4 regions of the Streptomyces sp. NPDC101152 genome follow, and region 4 is predicted to be linked to each of the others. Evidence: riboswitches for the same ligand, from Rfam matches in the RefSeq annotation. Region 4 holds a riboswitch; each other region holds the start of a gene.
What was found. A riboswitch is a leader RNA that binds a small molecule or an ion and turns the genes downstream of it on or off. The one in region 4 is predicted to bind cyclic di-AMP.

Region 1: linked by a shared signal. The riboswitch ahead of ACIRVK_RS19795 (transglycosylase family protein) and the one ahead of ACIRVK_RS27800 (peptidoglycan DD-metalloendopeptidase family protein) in region 4 are both predicted to bind cyclic di-AMP.
Region 2: linked by a shared signal. The riboswitch ahead of ACIRVK_RS34005 (M23 family metallopeptidase) and the one ahead of ACIRVK_RS27800 (peptidoglycan DD-metalloendopeptidase family protein) in region 4 are both predicted to bind cyclic di-AMP.
Region 3: linked by a shared signal. The riboswitch ahead of ACIRVK_RS32625 (M23 family metallopeptidase) and the one ahead of ACIRVK_RS27800 (peptidoglycan DD-metalloendopeptidase family protein) in region 4 are both predicted to bind cyclic di-AMP.

Annotation. Positions count from the first base shown of each region.
Region 1 covers NZ_JBIWPO010000013.1:177,460-184,869, forward strand. The annotation lists gene ACIRVK_RS19785 (cytochrome P450) at 1-162, shown strand, start outside; gene ACIRVK_RS19790 (transglycosylase family protein) at 341-1,297, shown strand; cyclic di-AMP (ydaO/yuaA leader) riboswitch at 1,446-1,663, shown strand; gene ACIRVK_RS19795 (transglycosylase family protein) at 1,667-2,368, shown strand; gene eno (phosphopyruvate hydratase) at 2,627-3,922, shown strand; gene ACIRVK_RS19805 (septum formation initiator family protein) at 4,100-4,576, shown strand; gene ACIRVK_RS19810 (DUF501 domain-containing protein) at 4,601-5,161, shown strand; gene ACIRVK_RS19815 (exopolyphosphatase) at 5,158-6,099, shown strand; gene ACIRVK_RS19820 (NAD(P)/FAD-dependent oxidoreductase) at 6,543-7,410, shown strand, end outside.
Region 2 covers NZ_JBIWPO010000039.1:18,064-25,473, reverse strand. The annotation lists gene ACIRVK_RS34025 (dihydrofolate reductase family protein) at 1-100, shown strand, start outside; tRNA gene ACIRVK_RS34020 (tRNA-Met) at 180-253, shown strand; gene ACIRVK_RS34015 (phosphotransferase) at 332-1,105, opposite strand; gene ACIRVK_RS34010 (AI-2E family transporter) at 1,484-2,734, shown strand; cyclic di-AMP (ydaO/yuaA leader) riboswitch at 2,970-3,127, shown strand; gene ACIRVK_RS34005 (M23 family metallopeptidase) at 3,139-4,161, shown strand; gene ACIRVK_RS34000 (aldo/keto reductase) at 4,259-5,203, shown strand; gene ACIRVK_RS33995 (PrsW family intramembrane metalloprotease) at 5,247-6,575, opposite strand; gene trmB (tRNA (guanosine(46)-N7)-methyltransferase TrmB) at 6,638-7,410, opposite strand, start outside.
Region 3 covers NZ_JBIWPO010000035.1:31,157-38,566, reverse strand. The annotation lists gene ACIRVK_RS32630 (M16 family metallopeptidase) at 1-747, shown strand, start outside; cyclic di-AMP (ydaO/yuaA leader) riboswitch at 951-1,114, shown strand; gene ACIRVK_RS32625 (M23 family metallopeptidase) at 1,128-1,892, shown strand; gene ACIRVK_RS32620 (GntR family transcriptional regulator) at 2,082-2,774, shown strand; gene ACIRVK_RS32615 (HPr family phosphocarrier protein) at 2,915-3,196, opposite strand; gene ACIRVK_RS32610 (GNAT family N-acetyltransferase) at 3,395-6,217, shown strand; gene ACIRVK_RS32605 (DUF5998 family protein) at 6,261-6,857, shown strand; gene ACIRVK_RS32600 (alkaline phosphatase family protein) at 6,857-7,410, shown strand, end outside.
Region 4 covers NZ_JBIWPO010000025.1:25,446-32,855, reverse strand. The annotation lists gene ACIRVK_RS27825 (hypothetical protein) at 1-2,066, shown strand, start outside; gene ACIRVK_RS27820 (helix-turn-helix domain-containing protein) at 2,139-2,774, shown strand; gene ACIRVK_RS27815 (DUF6126 family protein) at 2,771-2,896, shown strand; gene ACIRVK_RS27810 (tyrosine-protein phosphatase) at 2,904-3,701, opposite strand; gene ACIRVK_RS27805 (alpha-galactosidase) at 3,867-5,939, shown strand; cyclic di-AMP (ydaO/yuaA leader) riboswitch at 6,245-6,404, shown strand; gene ACIRVK_RS27800 (peptidoglycan DD-metalloendopeptidase family protein) at 6,409-7,335, shown strand.

The DNA.
Region 1 (7,410 bases), on a different contig from region 4:
GCGCCGCTCGCCCGCCTGGAGGGCCAGAGCGCGCTCGGCACCCTGCTCACCCGACTCCCGGACCTCCAACTCGCGGCGGAACCATCGGAGTTGAGGTGGCGTGGTGGGCTCATCATGCGGGGGCTGCGGACGCTCCCGGTCGAGTTCACCCCTCGCGGGTGACGGGGCGTCACCGGCGAACGTGACACGACCTCAACTCTGTGATCTTCACGTGATCTGCGCGGCATTAACTTGTGACAGCTGATCGTCTGACGCTACGTTCACCCATCAACGGCGGCGCCAAGGCTTGGCCTACGCTTCACGCGCCGTGGTCACTGATGTCTCGCGAAAGGCCCCCCACATGCTCTCCGGGAACGGTCGTCACCGTCGCCCCCGTCAGGCTCCGGCACTCATCGTCGCGGCCGGAGTCACCGGCTCCGCCATCGCCATCCCGCTCCTCGGGGCGGCGAGCGCGAACGCCGCCGACGGGACCACGTGGGACAAGGTGGCGAACTGCGAGACCGGCGGATCCTGGAGCAAGAACAGCGGCAACGGGCTCTACGGGGGCCTGCAGCTCTCCCGGGTGGACTGGGACAAGTACGGCGGCCTCGACTACGCCCAGCGCCCCGACCTCGCCAGCCGTAACCAGCAGATAGCCGTCGCCGAGAAGCTCCTCGACGCCGAGGGTGTCGGCGCCTTCCACACCTGTGGACTGACCTCCGGGCTCACCAAGGACTCGGGGTCGGCCGCGGTCGACACGGGCGTCGTCGGCAGCCTGCTCGGTTCGTCCGGTTCATCCGGTTCGTCGGATGGTTCCGGTTCCACCGGTCTGTCCAACTCCTCCGGCGACTCGGCCGGTGGCTCCTCCTCGACGGGCGGCTCCCCCTTGCCGTCCGCCTCTCCCGACGCGTCTCCCGACGCGGGCGACAAATCCGCCAAATCGGGCAACTCCGCCTCGCAGTCCGCTTCTCCGTCGGATGCGCAGAGTGCCGGCACTCCGTCGACAGGCCGGGCGAAGAGTGATGACTCGGACAATTCCCAGCAGGCCGTGGGTTCCTGGAACCTCGTCGACACCGGCGCCGTGACGTCGGGCACCGGCGCCGGCCGGCATCGCGGTCCGAGCGCCGACGAGAGCAGGACCGCCGGCGCCGCGGGCGGCTCGTACACCGTCCACGCCGGCGACAGCCTCGGCTCCATCGCCGACGCCCTTGGCCTGAACGGCGGATGGCGCGCGCTCTACGACGAGAACAGGCAGGCCCTCGGGGGCGACCCGAACCACATCGCCCCCGGTCAGACCCTGCGTCTCCCTGCCGAATAGGGCGAAAGCCAGCGGGAGTTCACGTCATATTTCGCGCTGAATGTCCGGCTTCGCGAAAGTGTGGGATGAGTCTCAGAAGCCCTGATCGTCTTTGAAATTCCGCGGATCCCGTGTCTACCGTCAGGACCGCTCGGCAACCCGAGCCCCGTCTGTCGCAACGCCGAATCCTGCCAGCGGCCGTACGGGAACAGTCGTCGCGCAACAGCGCCGTAGGCAGGAGCGGGGGACCCAAGGTAAGCGCCCCACCGGGCAGTTGACGGTGGCGGCTAGGGGTTAAGCCGCGCCTCGTGGAAGCGAGGACGCGGCCGGGCAACTCAACCGGCCCGAACCCGACAGCTCACCTCGCAGGCGTCGGTGAGGGGATCATCCATGCTGTTTTCCGGCAAGGGCAAGCACCGTCGTCCGTCCAAGGCCACCCGCGTCGCCGCGCTCGCCGGTGTCACCGGTGTCGCCATCGCCGCCCCGCTGATGGCGGCCGGCAACGCCTCCGCCGCCACCGCCTCCGAGTGGGACGCGGTCGCCCAGTGCGAGTCGGGCGGCAACTGGTCCATCAACACCGGCAACGGCTACTACGGCGGCCTGCAGTTCTCCGCCTCCACCTGGGCCGCGTACGGCGGCACCGCCTACGCCCCGCAGGCCAACCAGGCCTCCAAGGCGCAGCAGATAGCCGTCGCCGAGAAGGTCCTCGCCTCCCAGGGCAAGGGTGCCTGGCCGGTCTGCGGCACGGGTCTGTCCGGCGCCGCCTACAACGGTGCGAGCGCCTCGAACTCCTCCTCGGGCGCCGGCACCGCCACCCGCTCGAGCGGGTCGCAGACCGCCTCCCGCTCCTCCGAGCGTCCGGCCGTCAAGTCCGACAAGAGCCTGAAGAGCCAGAAGACCGTCACCACCCCGACCGGCAAGAAGGTCAAGAAGGGCGACGGCGAGTACAAGGTCGTCAAGGGTGACACCCTCAGCTCGATCGCCGAGAAGCACGGCGTCAAGGGCGGCTGGCAGCAGCTGTTCAAGCTGAACAAGGACATCGTCGACAACGCCGACCTCATCTACCCGGGTCAGCAGCTGCACCTCAAGTAAGAAGGGCGCCTCTCCCCCCAAGAAGAGGCCCTTCCCCGCCCTCAGGGGCTCCCCGCTCCGGTGCGTGTTCCCCCGTACGCACCGGAGCGGGGTTTTTTGCGCGATGCCCGCGCCGCTCTTTGTTCCGTTCAGAAACAATTTACTCTCGGTTCTGCCCAAGGGGTGGTCGGCAGCGTGGCCGATCGGCCCGGGGCGGTTAGGCTCGGACTCGCAGAACCCGCGCGGTGCTGCGTACCCGCGTCACATCCCAAGAAGGAGATGCTCGTGCCGTCCATCGACGTCGTCGTAGCCCGGGAAATCCTGGACTCCCGAGGCAACCCCACGGTCGAGGTCGAGGTCGGCCTCGACGACGGCAGCACGGGTCGTGCCGCCGTCCCGTCCGGCGCCTCGACGGGCGCCTTCGAGGCCATCGAACTGCGCGACGGTGACCCGAACCGCTACCAGGGCAAGGGCGTCGAGAAGGCCGTCCTCGCCGTGATCGAGCAGATCGGCCCCGAGCTGGTCGGCTACGACGCCACCGAGCAGCGCCTGATCGACCAGGCGATGTTCGACCTGGACGCCACCGACAACAAGGGCTCCCTCGGCGCCAACGCCATCCTCGGCGTCTCCCTCGCCGTCGCCCACGCCGCCTCCGAGGCCAGCGACCTGCCACTCTTCCGCTACCTGGGCGGCCCGAACGCGCACCTGCTGCCGGTGCCGATGATGAACATCCTGAACGGCGGCTCGCACGCCGACTCCAACGTGGACATCCAGGAGTTCATGATCGCCCCCATCGGAGCGGAGTCCTTCTCCGAGGCGCTGCGCTGGGGTGCCGAGGTCTACCACACCCTGAAGAAGGTCCTGAAGGGCAAGGGCCTGGCCACCGGCCTGGGCGACGAGGGCGGCTTCGCCCCGAACCTCGAGTCCAACCGCGCCGCCCTCGACCTCATCCTCGAGGCGATCAAGCAGGCCGGGTACGTGCCGGGCGAGCAGATCGCGCTCGCGCTCGACGTCGCCGCGTCCGAGTTCTACAAGGACGGCAAGTACGAGTTCGAGGGCAAGTCCCGCTCGGCCGCCGAGATGACCGAGTACTACGAGGAGCTCGTCGCCGCCTACCCGCTGGTCTCCATCGAGGACCCGCTGTTCGAGGACGACTGGGCCGGCTGGAAGGTGCTCACCGACAAGCTCGGCGACAAGGTCCAGATCGTCGGCGACGACCTGTTCGTCACCAACCCCGAGCGCCTGGCCCGTGGCATCGAGGAGGGCACCGCGAACGCCCTGCTGGTCAAGGTCAACCAGATCGGCTCGCTGACCGAGACCCTGGACGCCGTCGAGCTCGCCCAGCGCAACGGCTTCAAGTGCATGATGTCCCACCGCTCCGGTGAGACCGAGGACGTCACCATCGCCGACCTCGCCGTCGCCACCAACTGCGGCCAGATCAAGACCGGCGCCCCGGCCCGCTCCGAGCGCGTCGCCAAGTACAACCAGCTGCTGCGCATCGAGGAGATCCTGGATGACGCGGCGGTCTACGCCGGGCGTTCGGCCTTCCCGCGGTTTCGCTCTGCGAACCAGTAAACACAGCGCTCTGCGAACCAGTAAACACAGCGCTCTGCGAACCAGTAAACACAGCAAGGGCTGACACACCGGCTGACCCTTCCGGGGTCAAGCCTTAGCCAGTCGTACGTACGTCCCCGTACCGGTCCCGTACCGTGTGCGGGGACGTACGCGCGTATGAAGGGGAGGCGGGGACACATGGCCGTGAAGGACCGGGACCGGTTCTCCACCGCGACCAGGCTGCGGCTGCTCGGCGAGCAGACGGCGGCCCGTGTCTACCGTTCCCAGACCCGGCGCCAGGCGCGCCGCTCCCGTCTCACGGGCCGCGCTGCCCTGCTCGCGCTCGTCCTGTGCACACTGGTCGTGGCGCTGGCCTACCCGATAAGGCAGTACGTCTCCCAGCGCGCCCAGATCTCCGAGCTGGAGCGGCAGAAGCAGCAGGCCCAGCAGCGGGTCGAGCAGCTGCGCGACCTGAAGGCACGCTGGCAGGACGACTCGTTCGCCGAACAGCAGATCCGGCAGCGGCTGCACTATGTGATGCCGGGCGAGACGGGGTACGTCGTCATCGACCCGGACGCGGGCAAGCAGTCCCGCGCCGACCTGGGGGCCGCCGACCGCCCCTGGTACGCCAACGTCTGGGACGGGGTCGACAAGTCCGACGCCTCCGACCAGTGACCTGACCAAGAGAGACAGTTCGTAGTGGAAACGCCTCCGCCGACCACCCCGCGCACCGAGCCCACCGACGCGGACGTCGAGGCCTTCAAGCAGCAGCTCGGGCGTCCGCCGCGCGGTCTGCGCGCCATCGCCCACCGGTGCCCGTGCGGGCAGCCGGACGTCGTGGAGACGGCCCCGCGCCTGCCCGACGGCACCCCCTTCCCCACGCTCTACTACCTGACGTGCCCCAAGGCGAACTCCGCGATCGGCACGCTGGAGGCGAACGGGGTCATGAAGGAGATGACGGAGCGGCTGGGCACCGACCCGGAACTGGCCGCCGCGTACCGTGCCGCGCACGAGGACTACGTCCGGCGCCGGGACGAGATCGAGGAGCTGAGGAACTTCCCGAGCGCCGGCGGCATGCCGGACCGCGTGAAGTGCCTGCACGTCCTGGTGGCTCACTCGCTGGCCGCCGGCCCGGGCGTGAACCCGCTCGGCGACGAGGCGCTGGCGATGCTGCCGGAGTGGTGGCGCAAGGGCACCTGCGTGACGCCGTCCGGTGAGGGACGCGAGGACGTGGAGCCGAGCGAGGGAGACGCCCCGTGACCCGTGTCGCCGCCGTCGACTGCGGTACGAACTCCATCCGGCTGCTCGTGGCGGACGCGGACCCCACCACCGGTGAACTGGTCGACCTGGACCGGCGCATGACCATCGTGCGGCTCGGGCAGGGCGTCGACCGGACCGGGCGGCTCGCGCCCGAGGCGCTGGAGCGTACGTTCGCCGCCTGCCGTGAGTACGCGGCCGTCATCAAGGAGCACGGCGCCGAGCGGCTGCGGTTCGTGGCGACCTCCGCCTCCCGGGACGCCGAGAACCGGGACGACTTCGTGCGCGGGGTGCTCGACATCCTGGGCGTGGAGCCCGAGGTCATCTCCGGCGACCAGGAGGCGGAGTTCTCCTTCACCGGGGCGACCAGGGAGCTGGCGGGCCGCGACCACCTGGACAGGCCGTACCTGGTCGTGGACATCGGCGGCGGGTCCACCGAGTTCGTGGTCGGCGAGGAGCACGTGCGGGCCGCCCGGTCCGTGGACGTCGGCTGTGTGCGGATGACGGAGCGGCACCTGGTGCGGGACGGGGCGGTGACCGACCCGCCCACCGAGGAGCAGATCGCCGCCATGCGGGCCGACATCGAGCGTGCCCTCGACCTCGCCGAGGAGAGCGTGCCGCTCGCCGAGGCGCGCACGCTGGTGGGGCTCGCCGGGTCCGTGACGACGGTGTCGGCCATCGCGCAGGAGCTGCCCGCGTACGACTCCGCGCGCATCCACCACTCCCGTGTCTCCCGCGACCGTGTCCGTGAGATCACCGAGTGGCTGCTGCACTCCACCCACGCCGAGCGCGCGGCCGTTCCCTCCCTGCACCCGGGGCGGGTCGACGTGATCGCCGCGGGGGCGCTCGTCCTGCTGTCGATCATGGAGCGGACCGGCGCCGAGGAGGTCGTCGTGAGCGAGCACGACATCCTCGACGGCATCGCGTGGTCGGTGGCGTAGGTCTCCTTTATTACCGATCAGTAGCTCTCGGACGAGCAGGTCGGATAGCGTATGAGCGGTGGCGAGGGGCTCTTCGGGCGGTCCTCGCGACACGCCGCCGGAAAAGTTCGTGAAGTTCTTCACAAGGAATTCCGCCCGGTGGAGGCGGGAAAAGGGGCCGGTTCGGCCTTCCGAGGGTCGGACAGGCCCTTGAACACGTTCAACAGGGGCGTGTAGAAAGGCTTTGAGTCACCCCCGCCGCGTGGTGTTCCGGAGGGCTCACGACCTCTCCGGGAGCCTGGAGAGGCAGCTCACGCGGCCTTGACAACGGGTCGTACCGGACCGGGAGTTCCCTTCCGAGCGCCGCGTGCGGCACGTGGGTCGCGGAGGATAACACACCCCCTGCAAGAGCTTGTGAAGGGGCGCACGAGCGACCCCTCTGGGGCAGGTGGATACTCGATGCCATGAGCACCACGGAGCGTCCCAGGATCCTCGTAGTAGGCGGTGGGTACGTAGGCCTGTACGCAGCTCGGCGCATTCTGAAGAAGATGCGCTACGGAGAGGCGACCGTCACGGTCGTCGACCCCCGGTCGTACATGACCTACCAGCCCTTTCTTCCCGAAACCGCCGCCGGCAACATCTCCCCGCGCCATGTCGTCGTCCCGCTGCGACGCGTGCTGCCGAAGGCGGAGGTCCTCACCGGCCGGGTCACCACCATCGACCAGGACCGCAAGGTCGCCACGATCGCCCCGCTGGTCGGCGAGGCGTACGAGCTGCCCTTCGACTACCTGGTGATCGCGCTCGGCGCGGTCTCCCGCACCTTCCCGATCCCCGGCCTCGCCGAGCAGGGCATCGGCATGAAGGGCATCGAGGAGGCCATCGGCCTGCGCAACCACGTCCTCGAGCAGCTCGACAAGGCCGACTCCACCACCGACGAGGAGATCCGCCGCAAGGCGCTCACCTTCGTCTTCATCGGCGGCGGCTTCGCCGGCGCGGAGACCATCGGTGAGGTCGAGGACCTGGCCCGCGACGCGGCCAAGTACTACAAGAACGTCTCCCGCGAGGACATGCGCTTCGTCCTCGTCGACGCCGCCGACAAGATCCTGCCCGAGGTCGGCCCCAAGCTGGGCGCCTACGGCAAGGAGCACCTGGAGAGCCGGGGCGTGGAGATCTACCTCTCCACCTCGATGGACTCCTGCGTCGACGGCCACGTGGTCCTCAAGAACGGCCTCGAGGTCGACTCGAACACCGTCGTGTGGACCGCCGGTGTGAAGCCCAACCCGGCCCTCGCCCGCTACGGCCTGCCGCTCGGCCCCCGCGGTCACGTCGACT
Region 2 (7,410 bases), on a different contig from region 4:
CGACGGCAGCGGCCTGCTGGCCTCGCGGGGGGTCGAGGTGGTCGTCCTGCCCGAGTACGAGGAGCGGGCGAAGGCGCCGAACGCCCATCTGGCCGAGTGAGGAAAGCCAGGTGAAAGGGGGCGGGGGAAAACCCTGGTGCTGGGCGTCCCGCGGATGGCGTATGCTGGTCTCACAACGACGCGGGGTGGAGCAGCTCGGTAGCTCGCTGGGCTCATAACCCAGAGGTCGCAGGTTCAAATCCTGTCCCCGCTACTGAAGGCCGAGGGCCGGAATCCGGAAACGGGTTCCGGCCCTCGGTTTTCCCGGTTCTCGGTGTGTCTCCGGGTTTTCTCAAGCCCCGTCCAGCAGCAGCGCGCGGTTCTCCCGGAGCCAGCGGGCTTCCTCGCGCATCCCGGTCGCGTCGCCCCGGGCCAGGAAGCCGGCCCACGGTTCGGTTCCGCGCGCGCCGAGGCGTTCGATGCGCTCGGACTCGCGTCGCTGGAGGCCCTGCAGGGCGTCCAGTACGGCCCGCGGCTGCGTCCCGTAGGCGGAACAGAGAACGGCGAGGCGGGTGCGCAGGGCCGGCAGTCCTGTGAGGAACGGGTCCTGTCCTGGGTCCGTCGGGCGCAACGGCACGGCGTACCAGGCGAGTTGGGCCACGTCGTCCAGGGCGTGCCCGGGGGCCGCGAAGTCCCAGTCGATGAAACCGGTCAGGCGGTCGCCGTCCCAGATGGAGTTCCACGGGCCGAGATCGCCGTGGCGGATCACCAGGCCCGGCTCCCACTCCTCCTCCTGGCCTTGCCAGCGAGCGCCGGGCGGGGGCCGGAAATCGCGTACGGCCCGGTGGTAGTCGCGCAGCCAGTGACCGAGTGCCAGCACCCCGCGCGCGGTGCGCAGGCCCGGAGGCCAGGGTTTGAAGGCGGGCTCTCCGTGGAGCAGGGACAGCACCTCCTCCTCGCCGTCCGTGCCCAGCGCGCGGGGTGCCTTGCGGAAGCCCGCCGCCTCCAGGTGCCGTAGCAGCGCCTGCACGGCCGGGGTCCACTCCCGCACGGGGCGCCGGATGGTCTCGCCGACCCGCCGGACCGTGGTCACGCTGCCCTGGTCGGTGGCGCCGTCCTCAATCACCCGGCGAGAGTAAGCCAGTGTGATCGTCGACGTCACCGTGACGCGAGAAAGCCCCGGCTGGACGGGGGAGACCAGCCGGGGCGGTAAAGGGGTGGCCTGCGGAGGGCGGTCGCCTCTCGGCGAGGTGCTCCATGGGGCTTCAGCCGGACGATCGTCCCCATGGGCTGTAGGTGAGGCCCGGGGACACTGTCCCCTCCGCCGGCCACGTATCCCTCAACGGAGAGGCGTGGTGGGGTGTTCCCGGACGGCGGGATGCGCGAGGGTGAGCTGGGGCACACTCTCGGGCAGGCCCACCGGGGCAGATGGGCGAAGTGACTTTAGAAGTGGGCTCCTCGGGGGACACGTAGCTGCGTGGTTTCGATGACGTGAGGCGGTGACGTGCGGGTGAGTGACGCCCTGCGCAGGTCGCGCCGACGTCCCGGAGCGGGACCCGGCGGCAGCCGTGGCGCCGGTCCCGGCCAGCGGCGGATGCGGTACGTCGTGCTCGGCAGCCGGCCCGCACGCGGAGTCGGGACGGTGGCGGTCGCGCGCAGGTCGGCGACGACGGTGCGGCCGACCGGGGACGGTGTGGTGGTCAACCGCGGGCTGAAGGCGGCTGCCGCGTACGCGTGGCGGCTGCTGGTGCTCGGGGCGGCCGTGTACGCGGGGTTCGTGCTGCTGGGACGGCTGCAGTTGGTCGCCGTGGCCCTGTTCCTGGCCCTCGTCGTGACCTCCGTGCTGCGTCCGCTCGCCGATCTGCTGGCGCGCCTGCTGCCGCGGCCCCTGGCGGTGGTGGTGAGCGTGGTGGGCAGCCTGCTGGTGGTCCTCGGGCTGCTGGCGCTCGTCGGTGAACTGGTGGCGAGCGAGTGGGGCAAGCTGGGGCAGGAGTTCAGCGGCGGCGTCGGGCGCATCGAACGGTGGCTGCAGGGGCCGCCCTTCCACGTGAGTCCGGCCCTGACGTCGAACCTTCAGGACAAGGTGAACACCTTCGTCTCCCAGCACCGCTCCGTGCTGATCAACAGCGCCGTGAACGGCGCCAGCCGGCTCGTGGAGGTGCTGACCGCGGGGGTGCTCGCGCTGTTCTGCTCCCTGTTCTTCGTCCATTCCGGTGACAGGTTCTGGAGCTGGTTCCAGGACCAGCTGCCGCAGCGGGCGCGGGACCCGTTCAACCGCGCGGGCCGTACGGCGTGGCGGACCTTCGCCGGGTACACGCGCGGCATCGTCATCGTGGCGGCCAGCAACGCGGTGCTGGTCGGCATCGCCCTGTTCGTGCTGCGGGTGCCGCTCGCCCTGCCGCTGACCCTGCTGGAGTTCTTCGCCGCGTTCATCCCGCTGGTGGGATCGCCCATCGCGCTGGGCGTGGCCACGGTGGTCGCGCTGGCCACGCGCGGTCCTGCCATCGCGATCGTGGTCCTCGCGCTGATCGTCATCGTCGGCCAGATCGAGGGCCACGTCCTGCATCCGCTGGTCATGAGCTGGGCGGTCCGGCTGCATCCGGTCGTCGTCGCCGTCTCCGTCATCGCCGGCGGCATCCTGGCCGGGGTCGTCGGCGCGGTCGTCGCGGTGCCGATGGTGTCGGTCGCCTGGGCGGTGCACGGCGAACTCCGCACTCCGCCCCCCGAGCCGAAGCGTGCGCGAGAGCGGCCGTGACCTGTTCTTACCCGGGGTAATCGGGTGGCCTCTCTGTGTATGACAACTGACGCACCGTCAATTCCGGGGCCGCTCCCGCGGCGAGGTCAACTCGCCCGAATTTCGCCGGTCATGGCCCGTACGTCCGCACCAAAAACGTTTAATGATCAAGCCGAACTGCTTGGAAACGGCACCGTGGGTCTATTAACGTTCGATAACGCAGCGCGGTCGTCCCAGCCGTCACAAGAGGCGGCTCCGTGCGCACGCGCCGAATCCCGCAAGGGAACCGGGGAACCACCACCCTGGGGTGAATCGCGCGGATGCCGTCGTGGCAGCACGGCAGGTATACGCGCGTAGGAGACCTTCCTGCTCCGAACCCGTCAGCTAACCCGGTAGGCGAGAAGGAAGGAAAGGAGCACGCCCACGTGGCGTCCAACCCGCCTGCCCCGGCAGCCCCGTTCGTGCCGAGCACCCAGCCCTTCGGCTTCGGCCCCGGCAACGACGAGGGCCAGTGGGAGGAGTGGAACCCCACCGAGGAGTCCCTCCGCACGGTTCGCGGCCGGCACCGTGTCTCCCGGCAGCGCGGCGGGGGACTGGCCCGCAGCTCCACGGTTCTCGGCGTCGGCGTCATAGCCGCGGTCGGCGCGGGCGGCATGGCCAGTGCCAACACCGGCAAGCCGCCGGTGTCCATCTCGCTGCCGGACCTGGCCTCCGTGGCCCACGTCTTCGACGGCGGCTCCAGCGCCCCCAAGGGCTCCGCGACCGCCCTCAGCGACGTCGGCGTGAGCACCAAGGACGCCGCGCAGGGCGCCAAGGGCGCCGGTGAGGCGCTGCGCGACCGCATCATGGCGCAGGCCGAGGTGCAGCGGGTCCAGATCGACAGCAAGGCCCAGTACGCCACCGAGGCCGCGTTCGCCCAGCAGGTCGGCCAGGCCGCCGCCCAGGCGGAGAAGGACGCGGCCGCCCAGGCGCAGGCCGCGAAGGACAAGGCGCAGGCGGCGGCCCAGAAGGCGGCCGAGGCCGTGAAGCTCGCGAAACTGGCCACGCAGTACACGCTGCCCGTGGTGTCGTACACCATCACCGGCACCTTCGGTCAGGCCGGCTCCATGTGGTCCTCCGGCTACCACACGGGCCTCGACTTCGCCGCCCCCACGGGCACGCTGATCAAGGCCATCCACAGCGGCACCATCACCGAGGCCGGATGGGCGGGGGCGTACGGCTACCGCACGATCCTCACCCTCGACGACGGCACCGAACTGTGGTTCTGCCACCAGTCGTCGATCAACGTCAGCGTCGGCCAGAAGGTCGGCACGGGTGACGTCATCGGCCGTATCGGCGCCACCGGCAACGTGACCGGGCCGCACCTGCACCTCGAGGTCCACCCGGACGGGCAGGCCACCGGCATCGACCCGGCGCCCTGGCTGCGCGGCAAGGGCCTCAACCCCTGACCGGTACGCCACTGCGGAACGGCCGCCTCCGACTGTTTACGCGAAGTTTGCGGCCGTTCCGGAAGACAGGTCTCCGTCTCGGGCGTTGACGCTGAACATGACTTCTCTGCGCAAACTCGGCTCCTCCGACCTCGAGGTCTTCCCGCTCTCCCTCGGCGGCAACGTCTTCGGCTGGACCGCGGACGAGGCCACGTCCTTCGCCGTGCTCGACGCCTACGCGGCCGCGGGCGGCAACTTCGTCGACACCGCCGACGGCTACTCGGCCTGGGTCCCCGGCAACAAGGGCGGCGAGTCCGAGACGGTCATCGGCAAGTGGGTCAAGGCCCGCGGCAACCGCTCCGACGTCGTCATCGCGACCAAGGTGAGCCAGCACCCCGAGTACCAGGGCCTGTCCGCCGCCAACATCAAGGCAGCCGCCGACGCCTCGCTGCGCCGCCTCGACACCGACTACATAGACCTCTACTACACCCACTTCGACAAGCCGGAGATCCCCGTCGAGGAGATCATCGGCGCGCTCGACGAGCTGGTGACGGCGGGCAAGGTGCGCGCGATCGGCGCCTCCAACATCTCCGCCGAACGGCTCGCGGCCTCCCTGGAGTTCTCCGACCGGGAGGGCCTCGCCAAGTACGTGGCGCTGCAGCCGCACTACAACCTGGTCTCCCGCGACACCTACGAGGGCGCGCTGCAGGACGTCGCCGCGCGCTACGGCCTCGCCGCCGTCCCGTACTACGCCCTGGCGTCCGGCTTCCTCACCGGCAAGTACCGCCCCGGTACGACGGTCGACAGCCCGCGCGCGGGCGGTGCCGCCCAGCACCTGGAGACCGAGCGCGGCCAGCGCGTCCTCAAGGCCCTGGACGACATCGCCGAGGCCCACGACGCCCCCGTCGCCACGGTCGCGCTGGCCTGGCTCGCGGCGCAGCCCACGGTCGTCGCCCCGATCGCCTCGGCCCGCACGGTCGACCAGCTCCCGGCCCTGCTGGGGGTCGCGGACCTGACCCTGACGGACGCGGAACTGAGCCGCCTGACGGAGGCCTCGGCCTGACCGTCCCACGGCAGCCTCCGGCGGCGCCGAGCCCGCCCCGGCCCTACGAGCGGTACGGGTTGTGCGCGGGATACGGCGCCGCCGGTTGACCGTAGGTGCCGTACCGCGGCCACGGCGGGGCGGTCTCCGGCACCGGTGGGGCCGTCGCCCGCGCCGCGTGGTCCAGCGCCGGCCGGGCGACGTCCCGCAGGCGCCACAGCTCGGCCAGCAACTCCCGCTCCCGTACGGCGAAGTCGGCGCCGGCCCGCCCGCGCCGCGCCCGGTGCCGCAGGAACGCGAGGGAGGTCGCGTACGCCTCGTAGCGGGTCACCGCCCGCGCGGCCGGCCTGCCGAAGTGGTGCGCGGCGTGGTCGCGGGCCATCCGCCGCGCCCGCATCGAGCCCAGGGCGTACGGCTCGGCGGGCGCCAGCCAGCCCGCGGCGACGTACGCGGGCAGTTCCTCGCGCACGGTCCGCAGCTCCCGCTGCCGGGTCCAGATGACCAGCCAGGTCAGCAGCCCGAACGCGGGCACCATGAACGCGGCATAGACGCCGAAGAACCCGAACTGGCCGAACGTGGACGAGCCGTTCCAGAGCGCGTGCATGCCCATCGCGAGCAGCAGCCCGCACAGCGGCACCAGCACGCGCCGCGCGCGCTGCCGGTCGGCGGACGCCGCGGCGATCCCGAATCCGATACCGGTGAGCACGGTGAACAGGGGGTGCGCGAAGGGCGACATGACGATCCGCACGAAGAAGGTCGCCACCGTGACGGACGTGATGCCCTGGTCGCCGGTGAGCTGGTCGGTGCCGAAGGCGGTGCCCAGGTAGAGGATGTTCTCGGTGAACGCGAAGCCGGTGGCGGTGATCCCGGCTATCACCACCCCGTCGACGATGCCGGTGAAGTCCCGTCTGCGGAACAGGAAGACGAGCAGTACGGCCGCCGCCTTCGCCGACTCCTCCACGACCGGCGCTATCACCGTCGCCCCGAGCGTGTCCGCGCCGGAGGGGTCCGCGGTTGCCGTCGCTATCCACCTGGTCGCGAAGCTGTTGGCGACGATCGCTATCAGCGCGGCCGCGCAGGCGCCCCAGGCGAAGGCGAACAGCAGATTGCGCCAGGGGCCGGGGGCGACCCGGTCGAGCCAGCGGAAGGCGGCTATGAGCAGCGGCACGGGCAGCACCGCGAGGCCCAGCCCGACCAGGAACCCCTCGGTGCCGGTCTGTTCGCGCACCAGCGCCAGGATGACGAGGCCGGAGAGCGCCAGCAGGGCGCTGAGCGCGCCGTAGCGCACCGCACGCCGCTGCCACCAGTGCGCGTGCCCGATCGACCCGCCCAGGGGACCACCGGGGTACGGCGGTTGCGGCGGATGCGTCGGGTACGGAGGACAGGTGGCCACGGCATCGACCCTAACGAGCGAAGGCGCCGCCCGCGACGGTGCATCGCGCTGCCCGCTGGACTTCAGGCGCCGGTGGGGGGCTGGTCGTGATGCTGTACGCGACGGAACAGCAGGTCGTTCACGACATGTCCCTTGTCCAGTCCCTGGCCCTCGAAACGGGTCAGCGGGCGGAAGTCGGGACGGGGTGCGAAACCGCCGCCGGGCACGGTGTTCTCGAACGCCGGGTGCGCGGTCAGCACCTCCAGCATCTGCTCGGCGTACGGCTCCCAGTCCGTCGCGCAGTGCACGATCCCGCCGGGCCGGATCCGGGAGGCGGCGAGGTCGAGGAACTCCGGCTGGATCAGCCGGCGCTTGTGGTGCCGCTTCTTGGGCCAGGGGTCGGGAAAGTAGACGCGCAGCCCGTCCAGCGAGTCGGGGGTGAGCATCTCGCGCAGCAGGATGATGGCGTCCCCGTTGCCGACGCGGATGTTGGACAGGCCGCTCTGGTCGGCGAGGTTGAGCAGGTTTCCCTGCCCCGGGGTGTGCACGTCCACGGCGAGGACGTTCGTCTCCGGGTCCGCGGCGGCCATCTGCAGGGTGGCCTCGCCCATGCCGAACCCGATCTCCAGAACCACGCGGTGGTCGTTGCCGAACAGCTCGGCGAGGTCGAGGGTGTGCCGGCCGTCGATGTCCAGCCCCCACTTGGGCCACAGCCGCTGCAGGGCGTCCGCCTGCCCGGCGGTCACTCGGCTGCGGCGCGGCTGGAAACTCCGGATGCGCCGCTCGAAGTGCGAACCCGCGGGGTCGGCCTTCGGCCCGTCGGGGAACCGCGGCTCGCCCTTGGCCCGGGAGTGCC
Region 3 (7,410 bases), on a different contig from region 4:
GGCGACCTCACCGGCATCGACCTGGACGCCCTCCTGGGCGAGACCCTGGGCGCCTGGACGGGCTCCCGGGCCGAACCCCGCCCGGTGCCCCCCGTCGCCGCGGACGACACCGGGCGCGTGATCATCGTGGACCGTCCCGGCGCGGTGCAGACGCAGCTGCTCATCGGCCGCGTCGGCCCCGACCGGCACGACCGCGTGTGGCCCGCGCAGGTGCTCGGCACGTACTGCCTCGGCGGCACCCTCACCTCGCGCCTGGACCGCGTCCTGCGCGAGGAGAAGGGCTACACCTACGGTGTGCGCGCGTTCGGCCAGGTCCTGCGCTCCGCCCCGGACGGGACCGGCGCCGCCATGCTCGCCATCAGCGGCTCCGTCGACACCCCGAACACCGGACCGGCGCTCGACGACCTCTGGAAGGTGCTGCGCACCCTCGCGGAGGGGGGCCTGACCGACGCCGAGCGCGATGTCGCCGTCCAGAACCTCGTCGGGGTGGCGCCGCTGCGGTACGAGACCGCGGCGGCCGTGGCGAGCACGCTGGCCGACCAGGTCGAGCAGCACCTGCCGGACGACTACCAGGCGACGCTGTACCAGCAGCTCGCCGCGACGGGCACCGTGGAGGCCACCGCGGCCGTCGTGAGCGCCTTCCCGGTGGACCGCCTGGTGACCGTCCTCGTCGGTGACGCGGCCGAGATCAAGGAGGCCGTCGAGGCCCTGAACATCGGTGAAGTGACCGTCGTCTCCGCCGAGTAGCGGCACGCGTGCGTGGCGGGGCCCTGGTGACGGAAGCGTCACCAGGGCCCTCGTATGTCCGAATTGAAGGAAATTTGAAGGAGAGTGGGCTGTTTGCCCTGTGGGATGCGCTACAAACTCCGTGATCCGTTTGGGAATTGAAAGTCGCCCCGCTTAGCGTCGTCCGGGCTGTCCGTCAGGCACCGCGCCGCACCCGCGGCACCGGACAGTCATCGCCGAGTCCCCGTACGGCGCGAGCCAGGGGAGCCGGGGACCCAAGTCAGTCCCTGGGGTGAATCGGACGCCCGCGCGTGCAGCGAGGGGGTCCGTAGGAGACCTTCCTGCTCCGAACCCGTCAGCTAACCCGGTAGGCGAGAAGGAAGGAAAGGACCAGCCTGTACATGGCGTTCATGTGCGCCACCGGGAAGCACCGTCTTCCCAGCCGGATCAAGCGTTCCACCGCCCACGCCGCAGGCGTCGCGGCCCTCGCCGCCACCGGCGTCGTCGGCTCCCTCGCGGCCCCCGCGCTCGCCGCCGACAACTCGGTCGAGCAGACCGGCCTCACCCCCGTCATCACCATCGGCGACTCGATCGCCGCCAAGATCGACGCCCAGGCCGCCGCGCAGAAGCAGGCCGCCGAGACGGCCGCCCGCAAGAAGGCGGCCGAGGAGGCCGCGCGCAAGAGGGCCGAGGCCGAGGCGAAGCAGGCCCGCGAGGCAAAGGCGCGCGCCGCCCGCGAGGCCGAGCGCAAGCGCCTCAACACGTTCGTCGCGCCGATCTCCGACTCGTACGTCTCCACGGGCTACAAGGCCAGCAGTTCGCTGTGGTCCTCCGGCAGCCACACCGGTATCGACTTCCACGCCGCCACCGGCACGACCGTCCACGCGGTCGGCTACGGCACGGTCGTCCAGACCGGCTGGGGCGGCGCGTACGGCAACCAGATCGTGATCAAGATGAACGACGGGACGTACACCCAGTACGGCCATCTGTCGTCCATCGGGGTCTCCGTCGGCCAGCAGGTCGCCACCGGCCAGCAGATCGGCCTGTCCGGCTCGACCGGCAACACGACCGGACCGCACCTGCACTTCGAGGCCCGTACGACCCCCGAGTACGGCTCCGACATCGATCCCGTCGCCTACCTGCGCTCGCACGGCGTGGACGTCTGACGAAGGATCGCGAGATCCCGTGAAGGCCCCGGCTCCCCGAGCCGGGGTTTTCGCCGTTTGTGCCGCCCCGCTGGCCAAAAAATATCCATGGATTCCGGTCCGCCGTCGGAAATTCCCGCCCATTGCAATAGAGTCACGGAACACACGTCAATGGTCGACGTTTCACGGGGATTAAGGCGGAGGTCGGACATGCGTATTCCGGCGCACTCGGTGTGCACGGCCATCCGGGACGACATCGTCGCGGGTGTCTACGAGCGCGGCAGCCGCCTCACCGAGGAACTCCTCGCCCGCCGCTACGGCGTCTCGCGCGTCCCCGTCCGCGAGGCCCTGCGCACCCTGGAGGCCGAGGGCTTCGTCGTGACCCGCCGGCACGCGGGCGCGTGCGTGGCCGAGCCGACCGAGCAGGAGGCCTCCGACCTGCTGGAGATGCGTCTGCTCCTGGAGCCGCTCGGCGCCTCACGGGCCGCCCAGCGGCGCACCGAGGCTCATCTCAAGGTGCTGCGCGGCCTGGTCAGGCTGGGCCAGGAGCGGGCCAGGAGGGGCAACAGCGAGGATCTGCGGTCCCTGGGGGCCTGGTTCCACGAGACGCTCGCCCAGGCCTCCGGCAGCCCCGCCATGACCTCGACGCTGACCCAGTTGCGCCACAAGATCGCCTGGATGTACACCGTGGAGGCGCCGGCCGACCCGGTCGAGTCCTGGGCCGAGCACGGGGCGATCGTCGACGCCGTGGCGCGCGGCGACGGCGAGCGCGCGCGGGCGATCACGGCCCTGCACACCGAGCGCTCCGCCGCGGCGCACCGGCTGCGTTTCGGCGCCCCTGAACGGGTGAACGGTGTGAGGAACTCGCAACATGCCGTAAACACGCCGAGCCTGCGGCATTAACACGAGCGCCGTATACAAAGAGAAGAGAATTCGCAGGGGGGTTATTCATGCTGCCCGTCGCGGAGAATTCTGCGGCCTGGGCGCGGGAAATGCGAAGGGCTCGCCCGGTAATTCGGACGAGCCCTTCTGTGGTGCCGTGATCAGACGGTCTCGGGAAGCTCCTCGAGCCCCTCGGCGACCAGCTTGGCGAGCCGGTCGAGGGCGGCGTCCGCGCCCTCGGCGTCGGAGGCGAGGACGATCTCCTCGCCGCCCTGGGCGCCCAGGCCCAGAACGGCCAGCATGGAGGCCGCGTTGACGGGGTTGCCGTCGGCCTTGGCGATCGTCACCGGGATACCTGCGGCCGTGGCGGCCCGGACGAAGATGGAAGCGGGGCGGGCGTGGAGGCCCTCGGCCCAGCCGACGTTGACGCGGCGCTCAGCCATGTGATGCTGCCCTTCGGTGTTCAGGGTTGTCTAGACCAGTTTCCCACAACGTGAAGCGTCTCCGGAGCGGACCTTCGTTCCGTCCGGGGTGAGTGGTCGGGCCGCGGCCTCGGCCCGACCTCCGTCCCTCGCACTGCTCGGTCGTCGTCCACAGACTGCCTCGCGCCGTTGTCGGACGCGAGCCGTAGTCTGGGGCCCATGCAGACCTCGTCGGACCGGCACGAGTACCCCGCCCACTGGGAAGCCGACGTGGTGCTGCGCGACGGCGGCACCGCGCGCATCCGCCCCATCACCGTTGACGATGCGGACCGGCTGGTCAGCTTCTACGAGCAGGTGTCGGACGAGTCGAAGTACTACCGCTTCTTCGCGCCCTACCCGCGCCTGTCCGCGAAGGACGTCCACCGCTTCACGCACCACGACTTTGTGGACCGGGTGGGACTCGCGGCCACGGTCGGCGGCGAGTTCATCGCCACCGTACGCTATGACCGCATCGGCGCCGACGGGCTGCCCGCCTCCGAGTCCGACGAGGCCGAGGTCGCCTTCCTCGTCCAGGACGCCCACCAGGGCCGCGGCGTCGCCTCCGCCCTCCTGGAGCACATCGCCGCCGTCGCGCGCGAGCGCGGCATCCGCCGCTTCGCCGCCGAGGTGCTGCCCGCCAACACCAAGATGATCAAGGTGTTCACTGACGCCGGGTACACCCAGAAGCGCAGCTTCGAGGACGGCGTCGTGCGCCTGGAGTTCGACCTCGAACCCACCGACCGCTCCGTCGCCGTCCAGCGCGCGCGTGAGCAGCGCGCCGAGGCGCGGTCGGTACGGCGGCTCCTGGTGCCGGGCTCGGTCGCCGTCGTCGGCGCCGGACGCACCCCCGGGGGCGTCGGCCGCGGCATCCTCGACAACATCAAGGAAGCCGGTTACGCCGGACAGCTGTACGCGGTGAACAAGGCGTTCCCCGAGGACCTCAAGGAACTCGACGGCGTCCCCGCCCACCGCTCGGTGCGGGACATCGACGGGCCCGTCGACCTCGCGGTCGTCGCCGTACCGGCCGAGCACGTCCCCGAGGTCGTCACCGAGTGCGGCGAGCACGGCGTGCAGGGACTGGTCGTCGTCTCCGCCGGGTACGCCGAGAGCGGCCCCGACGGGCGCGAGCGCCAGCGCGAACTCGTCCGGCACGCGCGCACGTACGGCATGCGGATCATCGGGCCGAACGCCTTCGGGATCATCAACACCTCCCCCGAGGTGCGGCTCAACGCCTCCCTCGCCCCCGAGATGCCCCGCCCCGGCCGCATAGGCCTGTTCGCCCAGTCCGGCGCCATCGGCATCGCCCTGCTGTCCCGGCTGCACCGGCGCGGCGGCGGCGTCACCGGCGTCACCGGCGTGTCGACCTTCGTCTCCTCCGGCAACCGCGCGGACGTCTCCGGCAACGACGTCATCCAGTACTGGTACGACGACCCCGACACCGATGTCGTCCTCATGTACCTGGAGTCCATCGGCAACCCCCGCAAGTTCACCCGCCTCGCCCGGCGCACCGCGGCCGCGAAACCACTGGTCGTCGTCCAGGGCGCCGGCTCCGCGCCGCAGGGGCACGCCGTACGGGCGACCCGGCTGCCGCACGCCACCGTGTCCGCGCTGCTCAGGCAGGCCGGGGTGATCCGGGTCGACACCATCACCGAACTCGTCGACGCGGGGCTGCTGCTGGCCCGGCAGCCGCTGCCGGCCGGGCCGCGGGTGGCGATCCTCGGGAACTCCGAGTCGCTGGGCCTGCTCACCTACGACGCCTGTCTCTCCGAGGGACTCAGGCCGCACCGGCCCCTGGACCTCACGACGGGTGCCACGGCGGGCGACTTCCACGCGGCGCTGCTTCGGGCCCTCGGCGACGACTCCTGCGACGCGGTGGTCGTCACCGCCATCCCGGCGATCGGCGAGGCGTCGGTCGCGGACGCCGAACTGGCGCAGGCACTGAAGTCCGCCGCCGACCAGGTCCCCGGCAAACCGGTGCTCGTCGTGCACGTGGAGCTCGGCGGGCTCGCCGAGGCGCTGTCGGCGGCGGTCAGCACCGCACCCGAGCCGGACGCCGCGGCCTCGGGCACCCGCAGGCTGCGCCCCTCGCAGCAACTGCCCGCCCCGGCACCGGCGCAGGCCCCCACCCCGGACGTCGGCCCCCGCCTCATCCCGGCCTACCCCGCGGCCGAGCGGGCCGTCCGGGCCCTCGCCGAGGCCGTGAAGTACGCCCAGTGGCGGCGCGAGGCCGCCGAGCCCGGCAAGGTGCCCGAGTTCGACGACATCGACGAGAAGGGCGCCGCGCGGCTCATCGACGGCATGCTCGCGCGCGGGCAGGGCCTCACCCTCGGCACCGAGGAGACGTACGAGCTGCTCGGGCGGTACGGGATCACCCTGCACAGGGCGATACCCGCGTTCACCCCGGACGACGCCGTCCGGGCCGCCGGCGAGCTCGGCCACCCCGTCGCCCTCAAGGCCACCGCCCCGCACCTGCGACACCGCGCCGACCTCGGCGGCGTCCGCCTCGACCTCGCCGACGAGGAGCAACTGCGGCGGGCGTACGCCGAGTTGACCGGCCTGTTCGGCAAGGCGGAGGAGCTGCGGCCGGTCGTGCAGGCGATGGCACCGCGCGGCGTCGACACGGTCGTACGGGCCGTCATCGACCCGGCCGCCGGTGCCGTCCTCTCCTTCGGGCTGGCCGGGGCGGCCTCCCAGCTGCTCGGCGACATGGCCCACCGGCTGGTCCCGGTCACCGACCGGGACGCGACCTCGCTGGTCCGGTCGATCCGGACGGCACCGCTCCTGTTCGGCTGGCGCGGCTCCACCCCGGTCGACACACCCGCGCTGGAGGAACTGCTGCTGCGGGTGTCCCGGCTGGTCGACGACCACCCCGAGGTCGTCGCGGTCACCCTGGAGCCGGTCGTGGTCGCCCCGCGGGGCCTGAGCGTTCTCGGTGCCTCCGTGCGCCTCGCGCCGCCGCCCGCCCGTGACGACCTCGGTCCGCGCACGCTCCCGGTGTACTGAACGACCCCTGAGCGGTGCCTCGCAGTCAGTGCGCCCCCGTAGGATGGACGCCATGGCCAAGACCAGTACGACGACCCAGGGGCTGCGAGCGGCGATCGAGCGCAGCGGCTACTACCCGGCCCTCGTGGCCGAGGCGGTGGAGGCCGCCGTGGGCGGCGACTCCATCCGGTCGTACCTGGTCCACCAGGAGACGACGTTCGACCAGAACGAGGTGCGGCGGCACGTGACCGTGCTCGTCCTCACCGGCAACCGCTTCATCGTCAGCCACACCGACGAGCAGGCCGCCGACAGCACCTCCCCGACGCCGTACGCGACGACGTCCACGGAGTCCGTGAAGCTCGGCCGGATCTCCTCGGTCGTGGTCAGCCGGGTGGTGGCCAACCCGGAGCAGTACACCCCGGGCACCCTGCCCCGCGAGGTCGTCCTGACCATCGGCTGGGGTGCCGTCTCCCGCATCGACCTCGAGCCCGCCGCCTGCGGCGACCCCAACTGCGAGGCCGACCACGGCTACACGGGCAACTCCACGGCGGACGACCTGAGCCTGCGCGTCAGCGAGGCCGGGGACGGCCCGGAGACCGTGCGCCAGGCCCTCATCTTCGCCCAGTCGCTCTCCGAGGCGACCGCGGACATCACCCGCTGATGACCCACCCCTCTCCCCGCGCCGCCCACGACCCGGGGCGCCCCGCACCCACCCCTCCCGACGCCGTCTGGGACGCCCACATCGAACCCCTGTCCGTCGACTCCGCGCCGCTGCCCGAGTACGGCAGCGGTTCGCTCGCCGACCTGCTGCCGACCCTGGCGGCCGGCATGGGCGTGCCGGGGACAGCGGCCGCGATCGCCGAGCTGGCGCCCGCCGACCGGAACTGCGTGTTCCTTATCGACGGCCTCGGCTGGGAGCAGCTGAGAGCACACCCCGAGGAGGCGCCCTTCCTGACCTCCCTGCTCGGCAGCTCCCGCGGCGGTACCGGCCGCCCGCTGACCGCCGGCTACCCGGCGACCACGGCGACCTCCCTCGCCTCCGTCGGCACCGGCCTGCCGCCCGGCGCGCACGGTCTGCCCGGCTACACCGTGCGCGATCCGGACACCGGCGTGCTGATGAACCAACTGCGCTGGCAGCCGTGGACGGCACCGCATGTGTGGCAGCCGTACCCCACCGTCTTCCAACGCGCCCACGAGGCCGGTGTGCACGCGGC
Region 4 (7,410 bases):
CCGCCGACGCGGAGGCGCTCGACCGGATCGCTGTCGACGCCCTCGCGGCCCGGGACTGTTCGCCGAGCAGCCTGACGGCGCTGCGCACCCTCGCCGAGCGCATCCTGGTCGAACACGCCAGGGACGCGGAAACGCCCCTGCGCACCTGGGCGTTGAGCACCCTGGAGCGCATCGTGGGCCGGGTCGGCGTACCGGACTTCGGACCCCTGTACCGGGTCCTGCGGCGCGGCCAGGAGCACGAGGTGTTCGAGGCGCTGCGGCCCTGGCTGGAGGCCGCCGCGGCCAGGTCCGACTTCCGGCTGCTGCTCGGCCTGGCCGCCGCGTTCGGCCCGCGGGCCCGGCGGATGCCCGCACTGCAGGACATGCTCGCCCTGGCGCTGGAGCGCGGCGACGACCCGACGTTCGAGGCGGCCGCGACGCTGTGGCTGGCCGCGCCCGCCACCCGCCGGGACCGGGCCGCCCGGATCGTCGAGCGGGAGCCGTCGGCGGCGGTCCTCGCCCCGGTACGGCAGGTGCTCTCCCGCGACCGCACCGACCTGCTGGACGTCCTGCTGGCCGACACCCCGCCGTACGGGCGTTTCCTCGTGCCCGGCGCCGCGCGCCCGCTGCCGGACCTCACCGCCGCCGACCGCTGGCTGCCCCGCCAGCAGCGGGCCGCGGCACGGCTCGCCGAGCGGACGGCGGGGGACCGCTCGCTGCCGCTGGACGACCGGGCCTCCGCGCTCCGCGCCGCGGCCCCGGTGCCGGAGCTGGGCCTGGCCCTGGCCCTGCGGCACAAGGACGACGAGGAGGTGGTCGTCGCCGAGGCGGCGCTCGCCGCGCTGCCCTGGACCGACCGTCCCCAGGACGCGCTGCCGGTGCTGCTTGAGCAGGCGGGCGGCGACCGTGCCCGGGTCGCCGTGTACGCGGCGAGCCGAGCCGCCCGTTTCACCGCCCCCTCCGACCTGGCCCGTGCACTGCTTGCGTTGTTGACCGGGGAGCGGCCCGCGAAGGTGACCTCCCGCAAGGAGGCCGTACGTCTCGCCGCCCGCCATCTGCCGCCCCGTCAGGCGGTGGCGCTGCTCGCCCGCGGTTTCGACGAGGATGCCCACCCGGACGTGCGGACCGCCGTGATCCGCGCCCTGCCCCCGCTGCTGGGGGTGCCGGAGGCCTGGCGGCTGCTGGACGCCGCCGCACGGGACGACACCCCGGCCGTGCTCAGGGCGGTCGTGGAGGTGGGGCCATGGGAACTGGCCCAGGCGCACCGCGACCGGTACGCGGCGGCGGTCGACGCGGTCTACGCCGCCGGCCTGGCGTCGTGCGAGGGGTTCTCCGGCTGGGCCTTCCTGCGGGCGCTGGCCCCGTGGACCCGGTACGCGCCGGGGCTGGCCGACCGGATCGCCGGCACGGTGTGCGACCTGGGCAGCCGGGAGCACTGGGACCATGCGGCGTGGGTGCTGCGCGACCTGGTCTTCTCCGACCTGCCGCATCCGGTGTCCGGCGCGGCCGACGGCAGCGCCTTCCACTGCGCGGTGACCGGGCTGCTGGCCGCGATGCACACGCCCGAGGGTGGCGGCGAGGCCCTCGAGGACCGGGACCTGCCGGCCCTGCAACGGCTGCGCACCCTGGTGTCCCCGTCCGACAATGGGGGACGGCCCGAGGTACTGGAGGAGATCGCCGCGCTGCTCGCTCCCGAACCGCTGCTGGCGGCCGAACGCGCGGGCGTGCTGTGCCGGTTGGTGGACCGGACCGAGGAACCGGACCGGCTGCTCGGACGGCTGCTGGATCTGGCGGAGGCACTGGAGGGCAGCCCGACGGTGGTCACGCTCCAGGCCTCCACCCGGCTGGACGCGGGCTGGGCGCACCGGGCCCGGCCCGAGCGCGGCACGGCCCTGCTGGCGGCGGCCGAGCGGCTCGCCGGCGACGGCGGCACCGTCCCCGGTCTGCTCGCGGCGGGGCTGGTGGCCCGCACGGCCGGCAGCCTCGGCTGGCCGGACGAATGGCGGTCGCTGCTGCGTGTGCTGCGCCGCCATCCGGACCCGGACGTACGGCACAAGGCGTACGAGACGATGACGGCGACGGAGTGACGGGGCCGGGGCGCTTTTGCCTCTGAGGCAAGGAATTTGCCGTACAGGCAATCGACCGGCTGAATGGAGAGCATGAGCTCTCCCGAAGCCGAGACCGGTGCCGAGCCCCCGGCCGGGCCGGACCAGGTACTGCCCGCCGTCGCGCCGCAGCTTCGCGCCCTGCGCAGGCGGGCCGCCCTCACCCTGGAGGCGGCGGCGCGTACCGCCGGGCTGTCACCGGCCCATCTCTCCCGGCTGGAGACCGGGCAGCGCCAGCCCTCCCTGCCGATGCTGCTCACTCTCGCCCGTGTCTACGGTACGACGGTCTCGGAGCTGCTGGGCGAGACCGTCGCCGACCGGGACGCCGTCGTGCGCGGCGCCGCCATGGAACCGACCGCCGCGGGCGGCTGGACCTACTACCAGGCCGGCGCGCCCGGCCGCGGCATGCAGGCCCTGCGCGTCCACGTACCGCACGGCTCGCAGGGCGACATCGTGCGGGTGCACCCCGGTGAGGAGTGGCTGTACGTCCTGAAGGGACGGCTGCGGCTGCGCCTCGGGGACACCGCGCACCGGCTCGGACCGGGCGACAGCGCGCACTTCGACTCGCTGACCCCGCACCGGATCGCCGCCCAGGACGCCGATGGCGTCGAGCTCCTGTTCGTACACACCCTGCTGCAGAGCCCCACGGCCACCCTGTGCCTGGGCCCCGTCACCGGAGACACGCCATGAGCAACAGAAACATGGAAGAGAAGTTTCCCCGCGCCCTGTGGGTGCGGCTGATCATCTACATCGCGGTGGGCCACCTCTTCGCGGCCTTCGTCTACCTGTTGTTCGCGGTCGGCGCCAAGTAGCCCGGCGTCAGTCGAGCAGCCGCTCCCGCAGGCGCCCGCGGATCTCCGGCGTCACGCCGAGGCCCTGCTCCAGGTAGGGCTCGACGCCGCCCCACGTCTCGTCGATCGTCTCGAAGGCCGCCTGAAGGTATGTGGCGCGCGCCTCGAACAGGGGGCTGAGCAGTTCCATGACCTCGGGGGAGTAGCCGGCCCTGGAGGTGCTGCTGCGGCGCACCTTGTAGCGGCGGTGCTTGGCGTTCGACTCCAGGTAGTCGGCGACGATCGCCTCCCGCTCGACGCCCAGCGCGAGCAGGGTCACCGCTATGGACAGGCCCGCGCGGTCCTTGCCCGCCGCGCAGTGCAGCAGCGCGGGCAGGCTGTCCTCGGCGAGCGAACGCAGCACGCGCGCGTGCTCCTCGGTGCGTTCCCTGATGATCTTGCGGTAGGAGGCGATCATCCGGTTCGCCGCCCGGCCGTCGCCGAGGATCTCGCGCAACTGGTCGATCTCGCCGTCCCGGACCATCCTCCAGAACCCGGAGCCGTCCGCCGGATCCGACAGCGGCAGGTTCACGTTGCGCACCCCCGGCAGTTCGACGTCCGGGCCCTCCAGCTTGTGGTCCGCGGCGTTGCGGAAGTCGAAGATCGTGTGCAGTCCCAATGAGGACAGGAACGCGGCGTCCTGCTCCGTGGCGTGCGCCAGATGGCCGCTGCGGAAGAGCACTCCGTGCCGCACCCGTCGTCCGTCCGTCGTCGGCAGGCCGCCCACGTCGCGGAAGTTGCGCACTCCGGCCAGCTCCGGTTCGGTCGACGGGATCTGCTGCGTCACGGGGGCTCCTCCCATTCGGCCCCGCCGGCGCGGCTCGGCGACGGGCACCTCCTCGACCATACCGGTCGGTACGGCAATGAGTTGTCCACAGGCGTTGCCGCCGGGGGCCGCCGCCGTTGATGATGTTGCTGCTTGATCGCACCTGTTCGAATGTGTGGGGGCTAGATGCTCGAGATCTCCGACAACGGCCGTACCTGGCTGCTGACCGGCCCGGCCAGCGGCTACGCCGTCCATCTCACCGAGGACGACGAGCTTCTGCACCTGCACTGGGGGCCGCGGATCGCGCTCGCCGACGCCGAGGCGCTCGCCGTCCGTCCGCTGCCCGTCTACCGGCCCTTCGAGTCGCAGCTGGACGGCCGCGAGGAGTACCCGGTCGAGGGCGGCCCACGGTTCACGCGGCCCGCTCTGTCCGTGCGCACCGAGGAGCGGCGCGGCACCGAGTGGCGCTTCGAGGCGTACGAGGCGGAGGGCGACCACCTGCGGCTGCGCTTCCGCGACGGCGGGCTCCTCGTCACGCTGCACTACCGCATGCGGCGCGACGTGGTGGAACGCTGGGTGACCCTCGACAACGAGGGGCCCGCGCCCCTGGAACTGCTGCGCGCCGACGCCGCCACCTGGACGCTGCCCGACCGCGAGGGCTGGCGGCTGTCCCAGCTGCACGGCCGCTGGGCCGCCGAGTCCCTGCTGACCGCAGCGCCGCTCACCCATGGCGAGAAGGTCATCGGCAGCCGCCGCGGCCACACCGGCCACCAGCACCTGCCCTGGGTCGCCCTCGACACGGACGCCACCGAGGAGCGCGGCGAGGTCTACGGCTGCGCGCTCGGCTGGTCCGGTTCCTGGCGGATCGCGGTCGCGCAACTCCCCGACGCGCGCGTGCAGATCACCGGCGGCGCCGGCTACGACGACTCCGGGCTGCTGCGCCTGGCCGCGGGGGAGTCGTACACCACGCCCGTCTTCGCCGGCCTGTGGAGCGAAGGCGGATTCGGGGGCGCGAGCCGGGCCTGGCACGCCTACCAGCGTGCCTACGTCATCCCCGACGCCGACCGGGACCGGCCGGTGCTGTTCAACTCCTGGGAGGCGACCGAGTTCGACATCTCCGAGGAGCAGCAGGGGGTGCTCGCCCGCCGTGCCGCGGCCATCGGCGTCGAACTGTTCGTCGTCGACGACGGCTGGTTCGGCAAGCGCACCAGCGACCGCGCCGGACTCGGCGACTGGACCCCCAACCCCGACCGCTTCCCCAAGGGCCTGGCGCCGCTCGCCGACTACGTGCACGCGCTCGGCATGCAGTTCGGCATCTGGGTCGAGCCCGAGATGGTCAACCCGGACAGCGACCTCTACCGCGCCCACCCCGACTGGGTGCAGTACCAACCAGGACGAAAGCGGACGGAGTTCCGCAACCAGCTCGTACTGAACCTGGCCCGCGAGGACGTCCAGGAGTACCTCTGGGAGCAACTGGACGCCCTGCTGTCCAGCGCCTCGATCGACTACGTGAAGTGGGACTTCAACCGCTGCTTCACCGACGCGGGCTGGCCCGGCGACCCCTACCCGCAGCGCCTGTGGGTCGACCACGTCCGCGCCCTGTACGCCCTCCTCGACCGGCTGCGGGCCGCCCACCCGGACGTCGCCTTCGAGTCCTGCTCGGGCGGCGGCGGCCGGATCGACCTCGGCATCATGAGCCGTACCGACCAGGTGTGGACCTCCGACAACACCGACCCGCTCGACCGGCTCGCCATCCAGCACGGCTTCAGTCAGATCCATCCCGCGCGGGTGATGGCCGCCTGGGTCACCGACAGTCCCAACACCCAGCTCAACGGCCGGGTCAGCTCGCTGCGCTTCCGGTTCGTGAGCGCCATGGCGGGCGTGCTGGGCGTCGGCGGGGATCTCACCCAGTGGACCGAGGAGGAGCTCGCCGAGGCTCGCGACTGGGTGAGCCTCTACAAGGAGATCCGCCCCTTGGTCCAGCACGGCGACCTCCACCGGCTGCGGCCCCCGACGGGCGGCCTGTGCGCGGTGCAGTACGTGCGTGGGAACGAAACCGTCGTCCTCGCCTGGCTCCAGGCCCAGAGTTACGGAGAACCCGTACCGGCCCTGCGGCTGCGCGGGCTCGACCCGGCCGCGTCGTACGAATGCCCTGAAACGGGCGAAATTCATCGAGGGGCCGTTCTGTCGCATCACGGACTGGTCACCGGATTGCGCGGCGACCTCGATGCGACAGTCATCCGGCTGCGCCGCATCTGAGCCTTCTGTCCGAATTGCTGGCTTCATTCCAACTCGCTCTGGAATGGGAAATGCTGGAGCACCGTCACGTGAGGAGCGTCATATCCGTGACGGTGCGTTGCACGTCATGTTCACGTAATTCATCTGCTCTTCAAGGGTGTTCGGGTGATGTGGACGTTCGGTAATTCACGGAGGGTGACCGTGAATTCCGGCAGTCGATCTACGGAAACGCATTCCACGGGAACCGGCGCTTGTCCCTCTGCGTCCTGGTCGCTTACGTTCGCCACCAATCCGGACGGACGCCCAGTCCTGCCGCCGCCCGGAGCCCGCACAACTCACCCGTGAACGGCAGGAGCGGGGGACCCACAGGTACGACGCCTGTTCCGGTCTCCGGAACGGCTAGGGGTAAAGCCGCGCCGAAAAAACGCGGCCGGGCATCTCCAGCCCGCACCCGACAGCTCACCTCGCAGGCGACGGAGAGGAATTCGCCATGCCCGCGAAGGGTAAGCACCGCCGCCCGAAGCCCAAGCGCTTCACCCGCTCCATCGCCGTCGCCGGAACCGGCGGCGCCGCTCTCGCCCTGCCGCTCATGGGGGCCACCGGCGCCCATGCGGCCACCGCGCAGTCCGCCCCCCGGTCGGTTTCCGAAAAGGCCGTCCAGTCCCTTCCGGCCGTCGGTAAGAAGGCGACCGAAAAGAAGACCGCCGCCAACCATCGGGGTGTGCGCACCTATTCGGTCCGGGCCGGCGACTACCTCTCGAAGATCGCCGACGAGCAGCACGTCCGGGGCGGCTGGCACAAGCTGTACGCGGACAACCGCCAGGCTGTCGGCGCCGACCCGTCGCTGATCCACCCGGGCCTCAAGCTCACCCTCGACGGCGGGGCGACGCCGACCGCCACCACCAAGTCCGCGTCCCCCTCCGCCGCGTCGTCCTCTTCCGCTTCCTCTTCCTCGTCGAGCGCCTCCTCCGCCCCGAAGGTCACCCAGGCCGTCGCGTCGACCGCCACCGGCTTCAACCTCCCCGTGACCGGCGGCACCATCGGCACCGGCTACCACGTCGCCGGCAGCATGTGGGCCAGCGGCTACCACACCGGCGTCGACTTCGTCGTCCCGACCGGCACCCCGGTCAAGGCCGTGGGCGCGGGCACCGTCGTCACCGCCGGCTGGGGCGGCGCGTACGGCAACCAGGTCGTCATCAGGCTCGCCGACGGCTACTACGCCCAGTACGGCCACCTCTCCCAGATCTCCGTCTCGGTCGGCCAGAGCGTGACCCCGGGCGAGCAGCTCGGCCTCTCCGGCGCCACCGGCAACGTCACCGGTCCGCACCTGCACTTCGAGATCCGCACCACGCCAAACTACGGCTCCGACGTGGACCCGGTCGCCTACCTCCGCTCCAAGGGCGTCGCCGTCGGCTAGCCCCCGCCGACCACGCGCCCGACACGCCGCCGAAGGCCGGACCCCGATCCCCGGGTCCGGCCTTCGGTGTTGCGG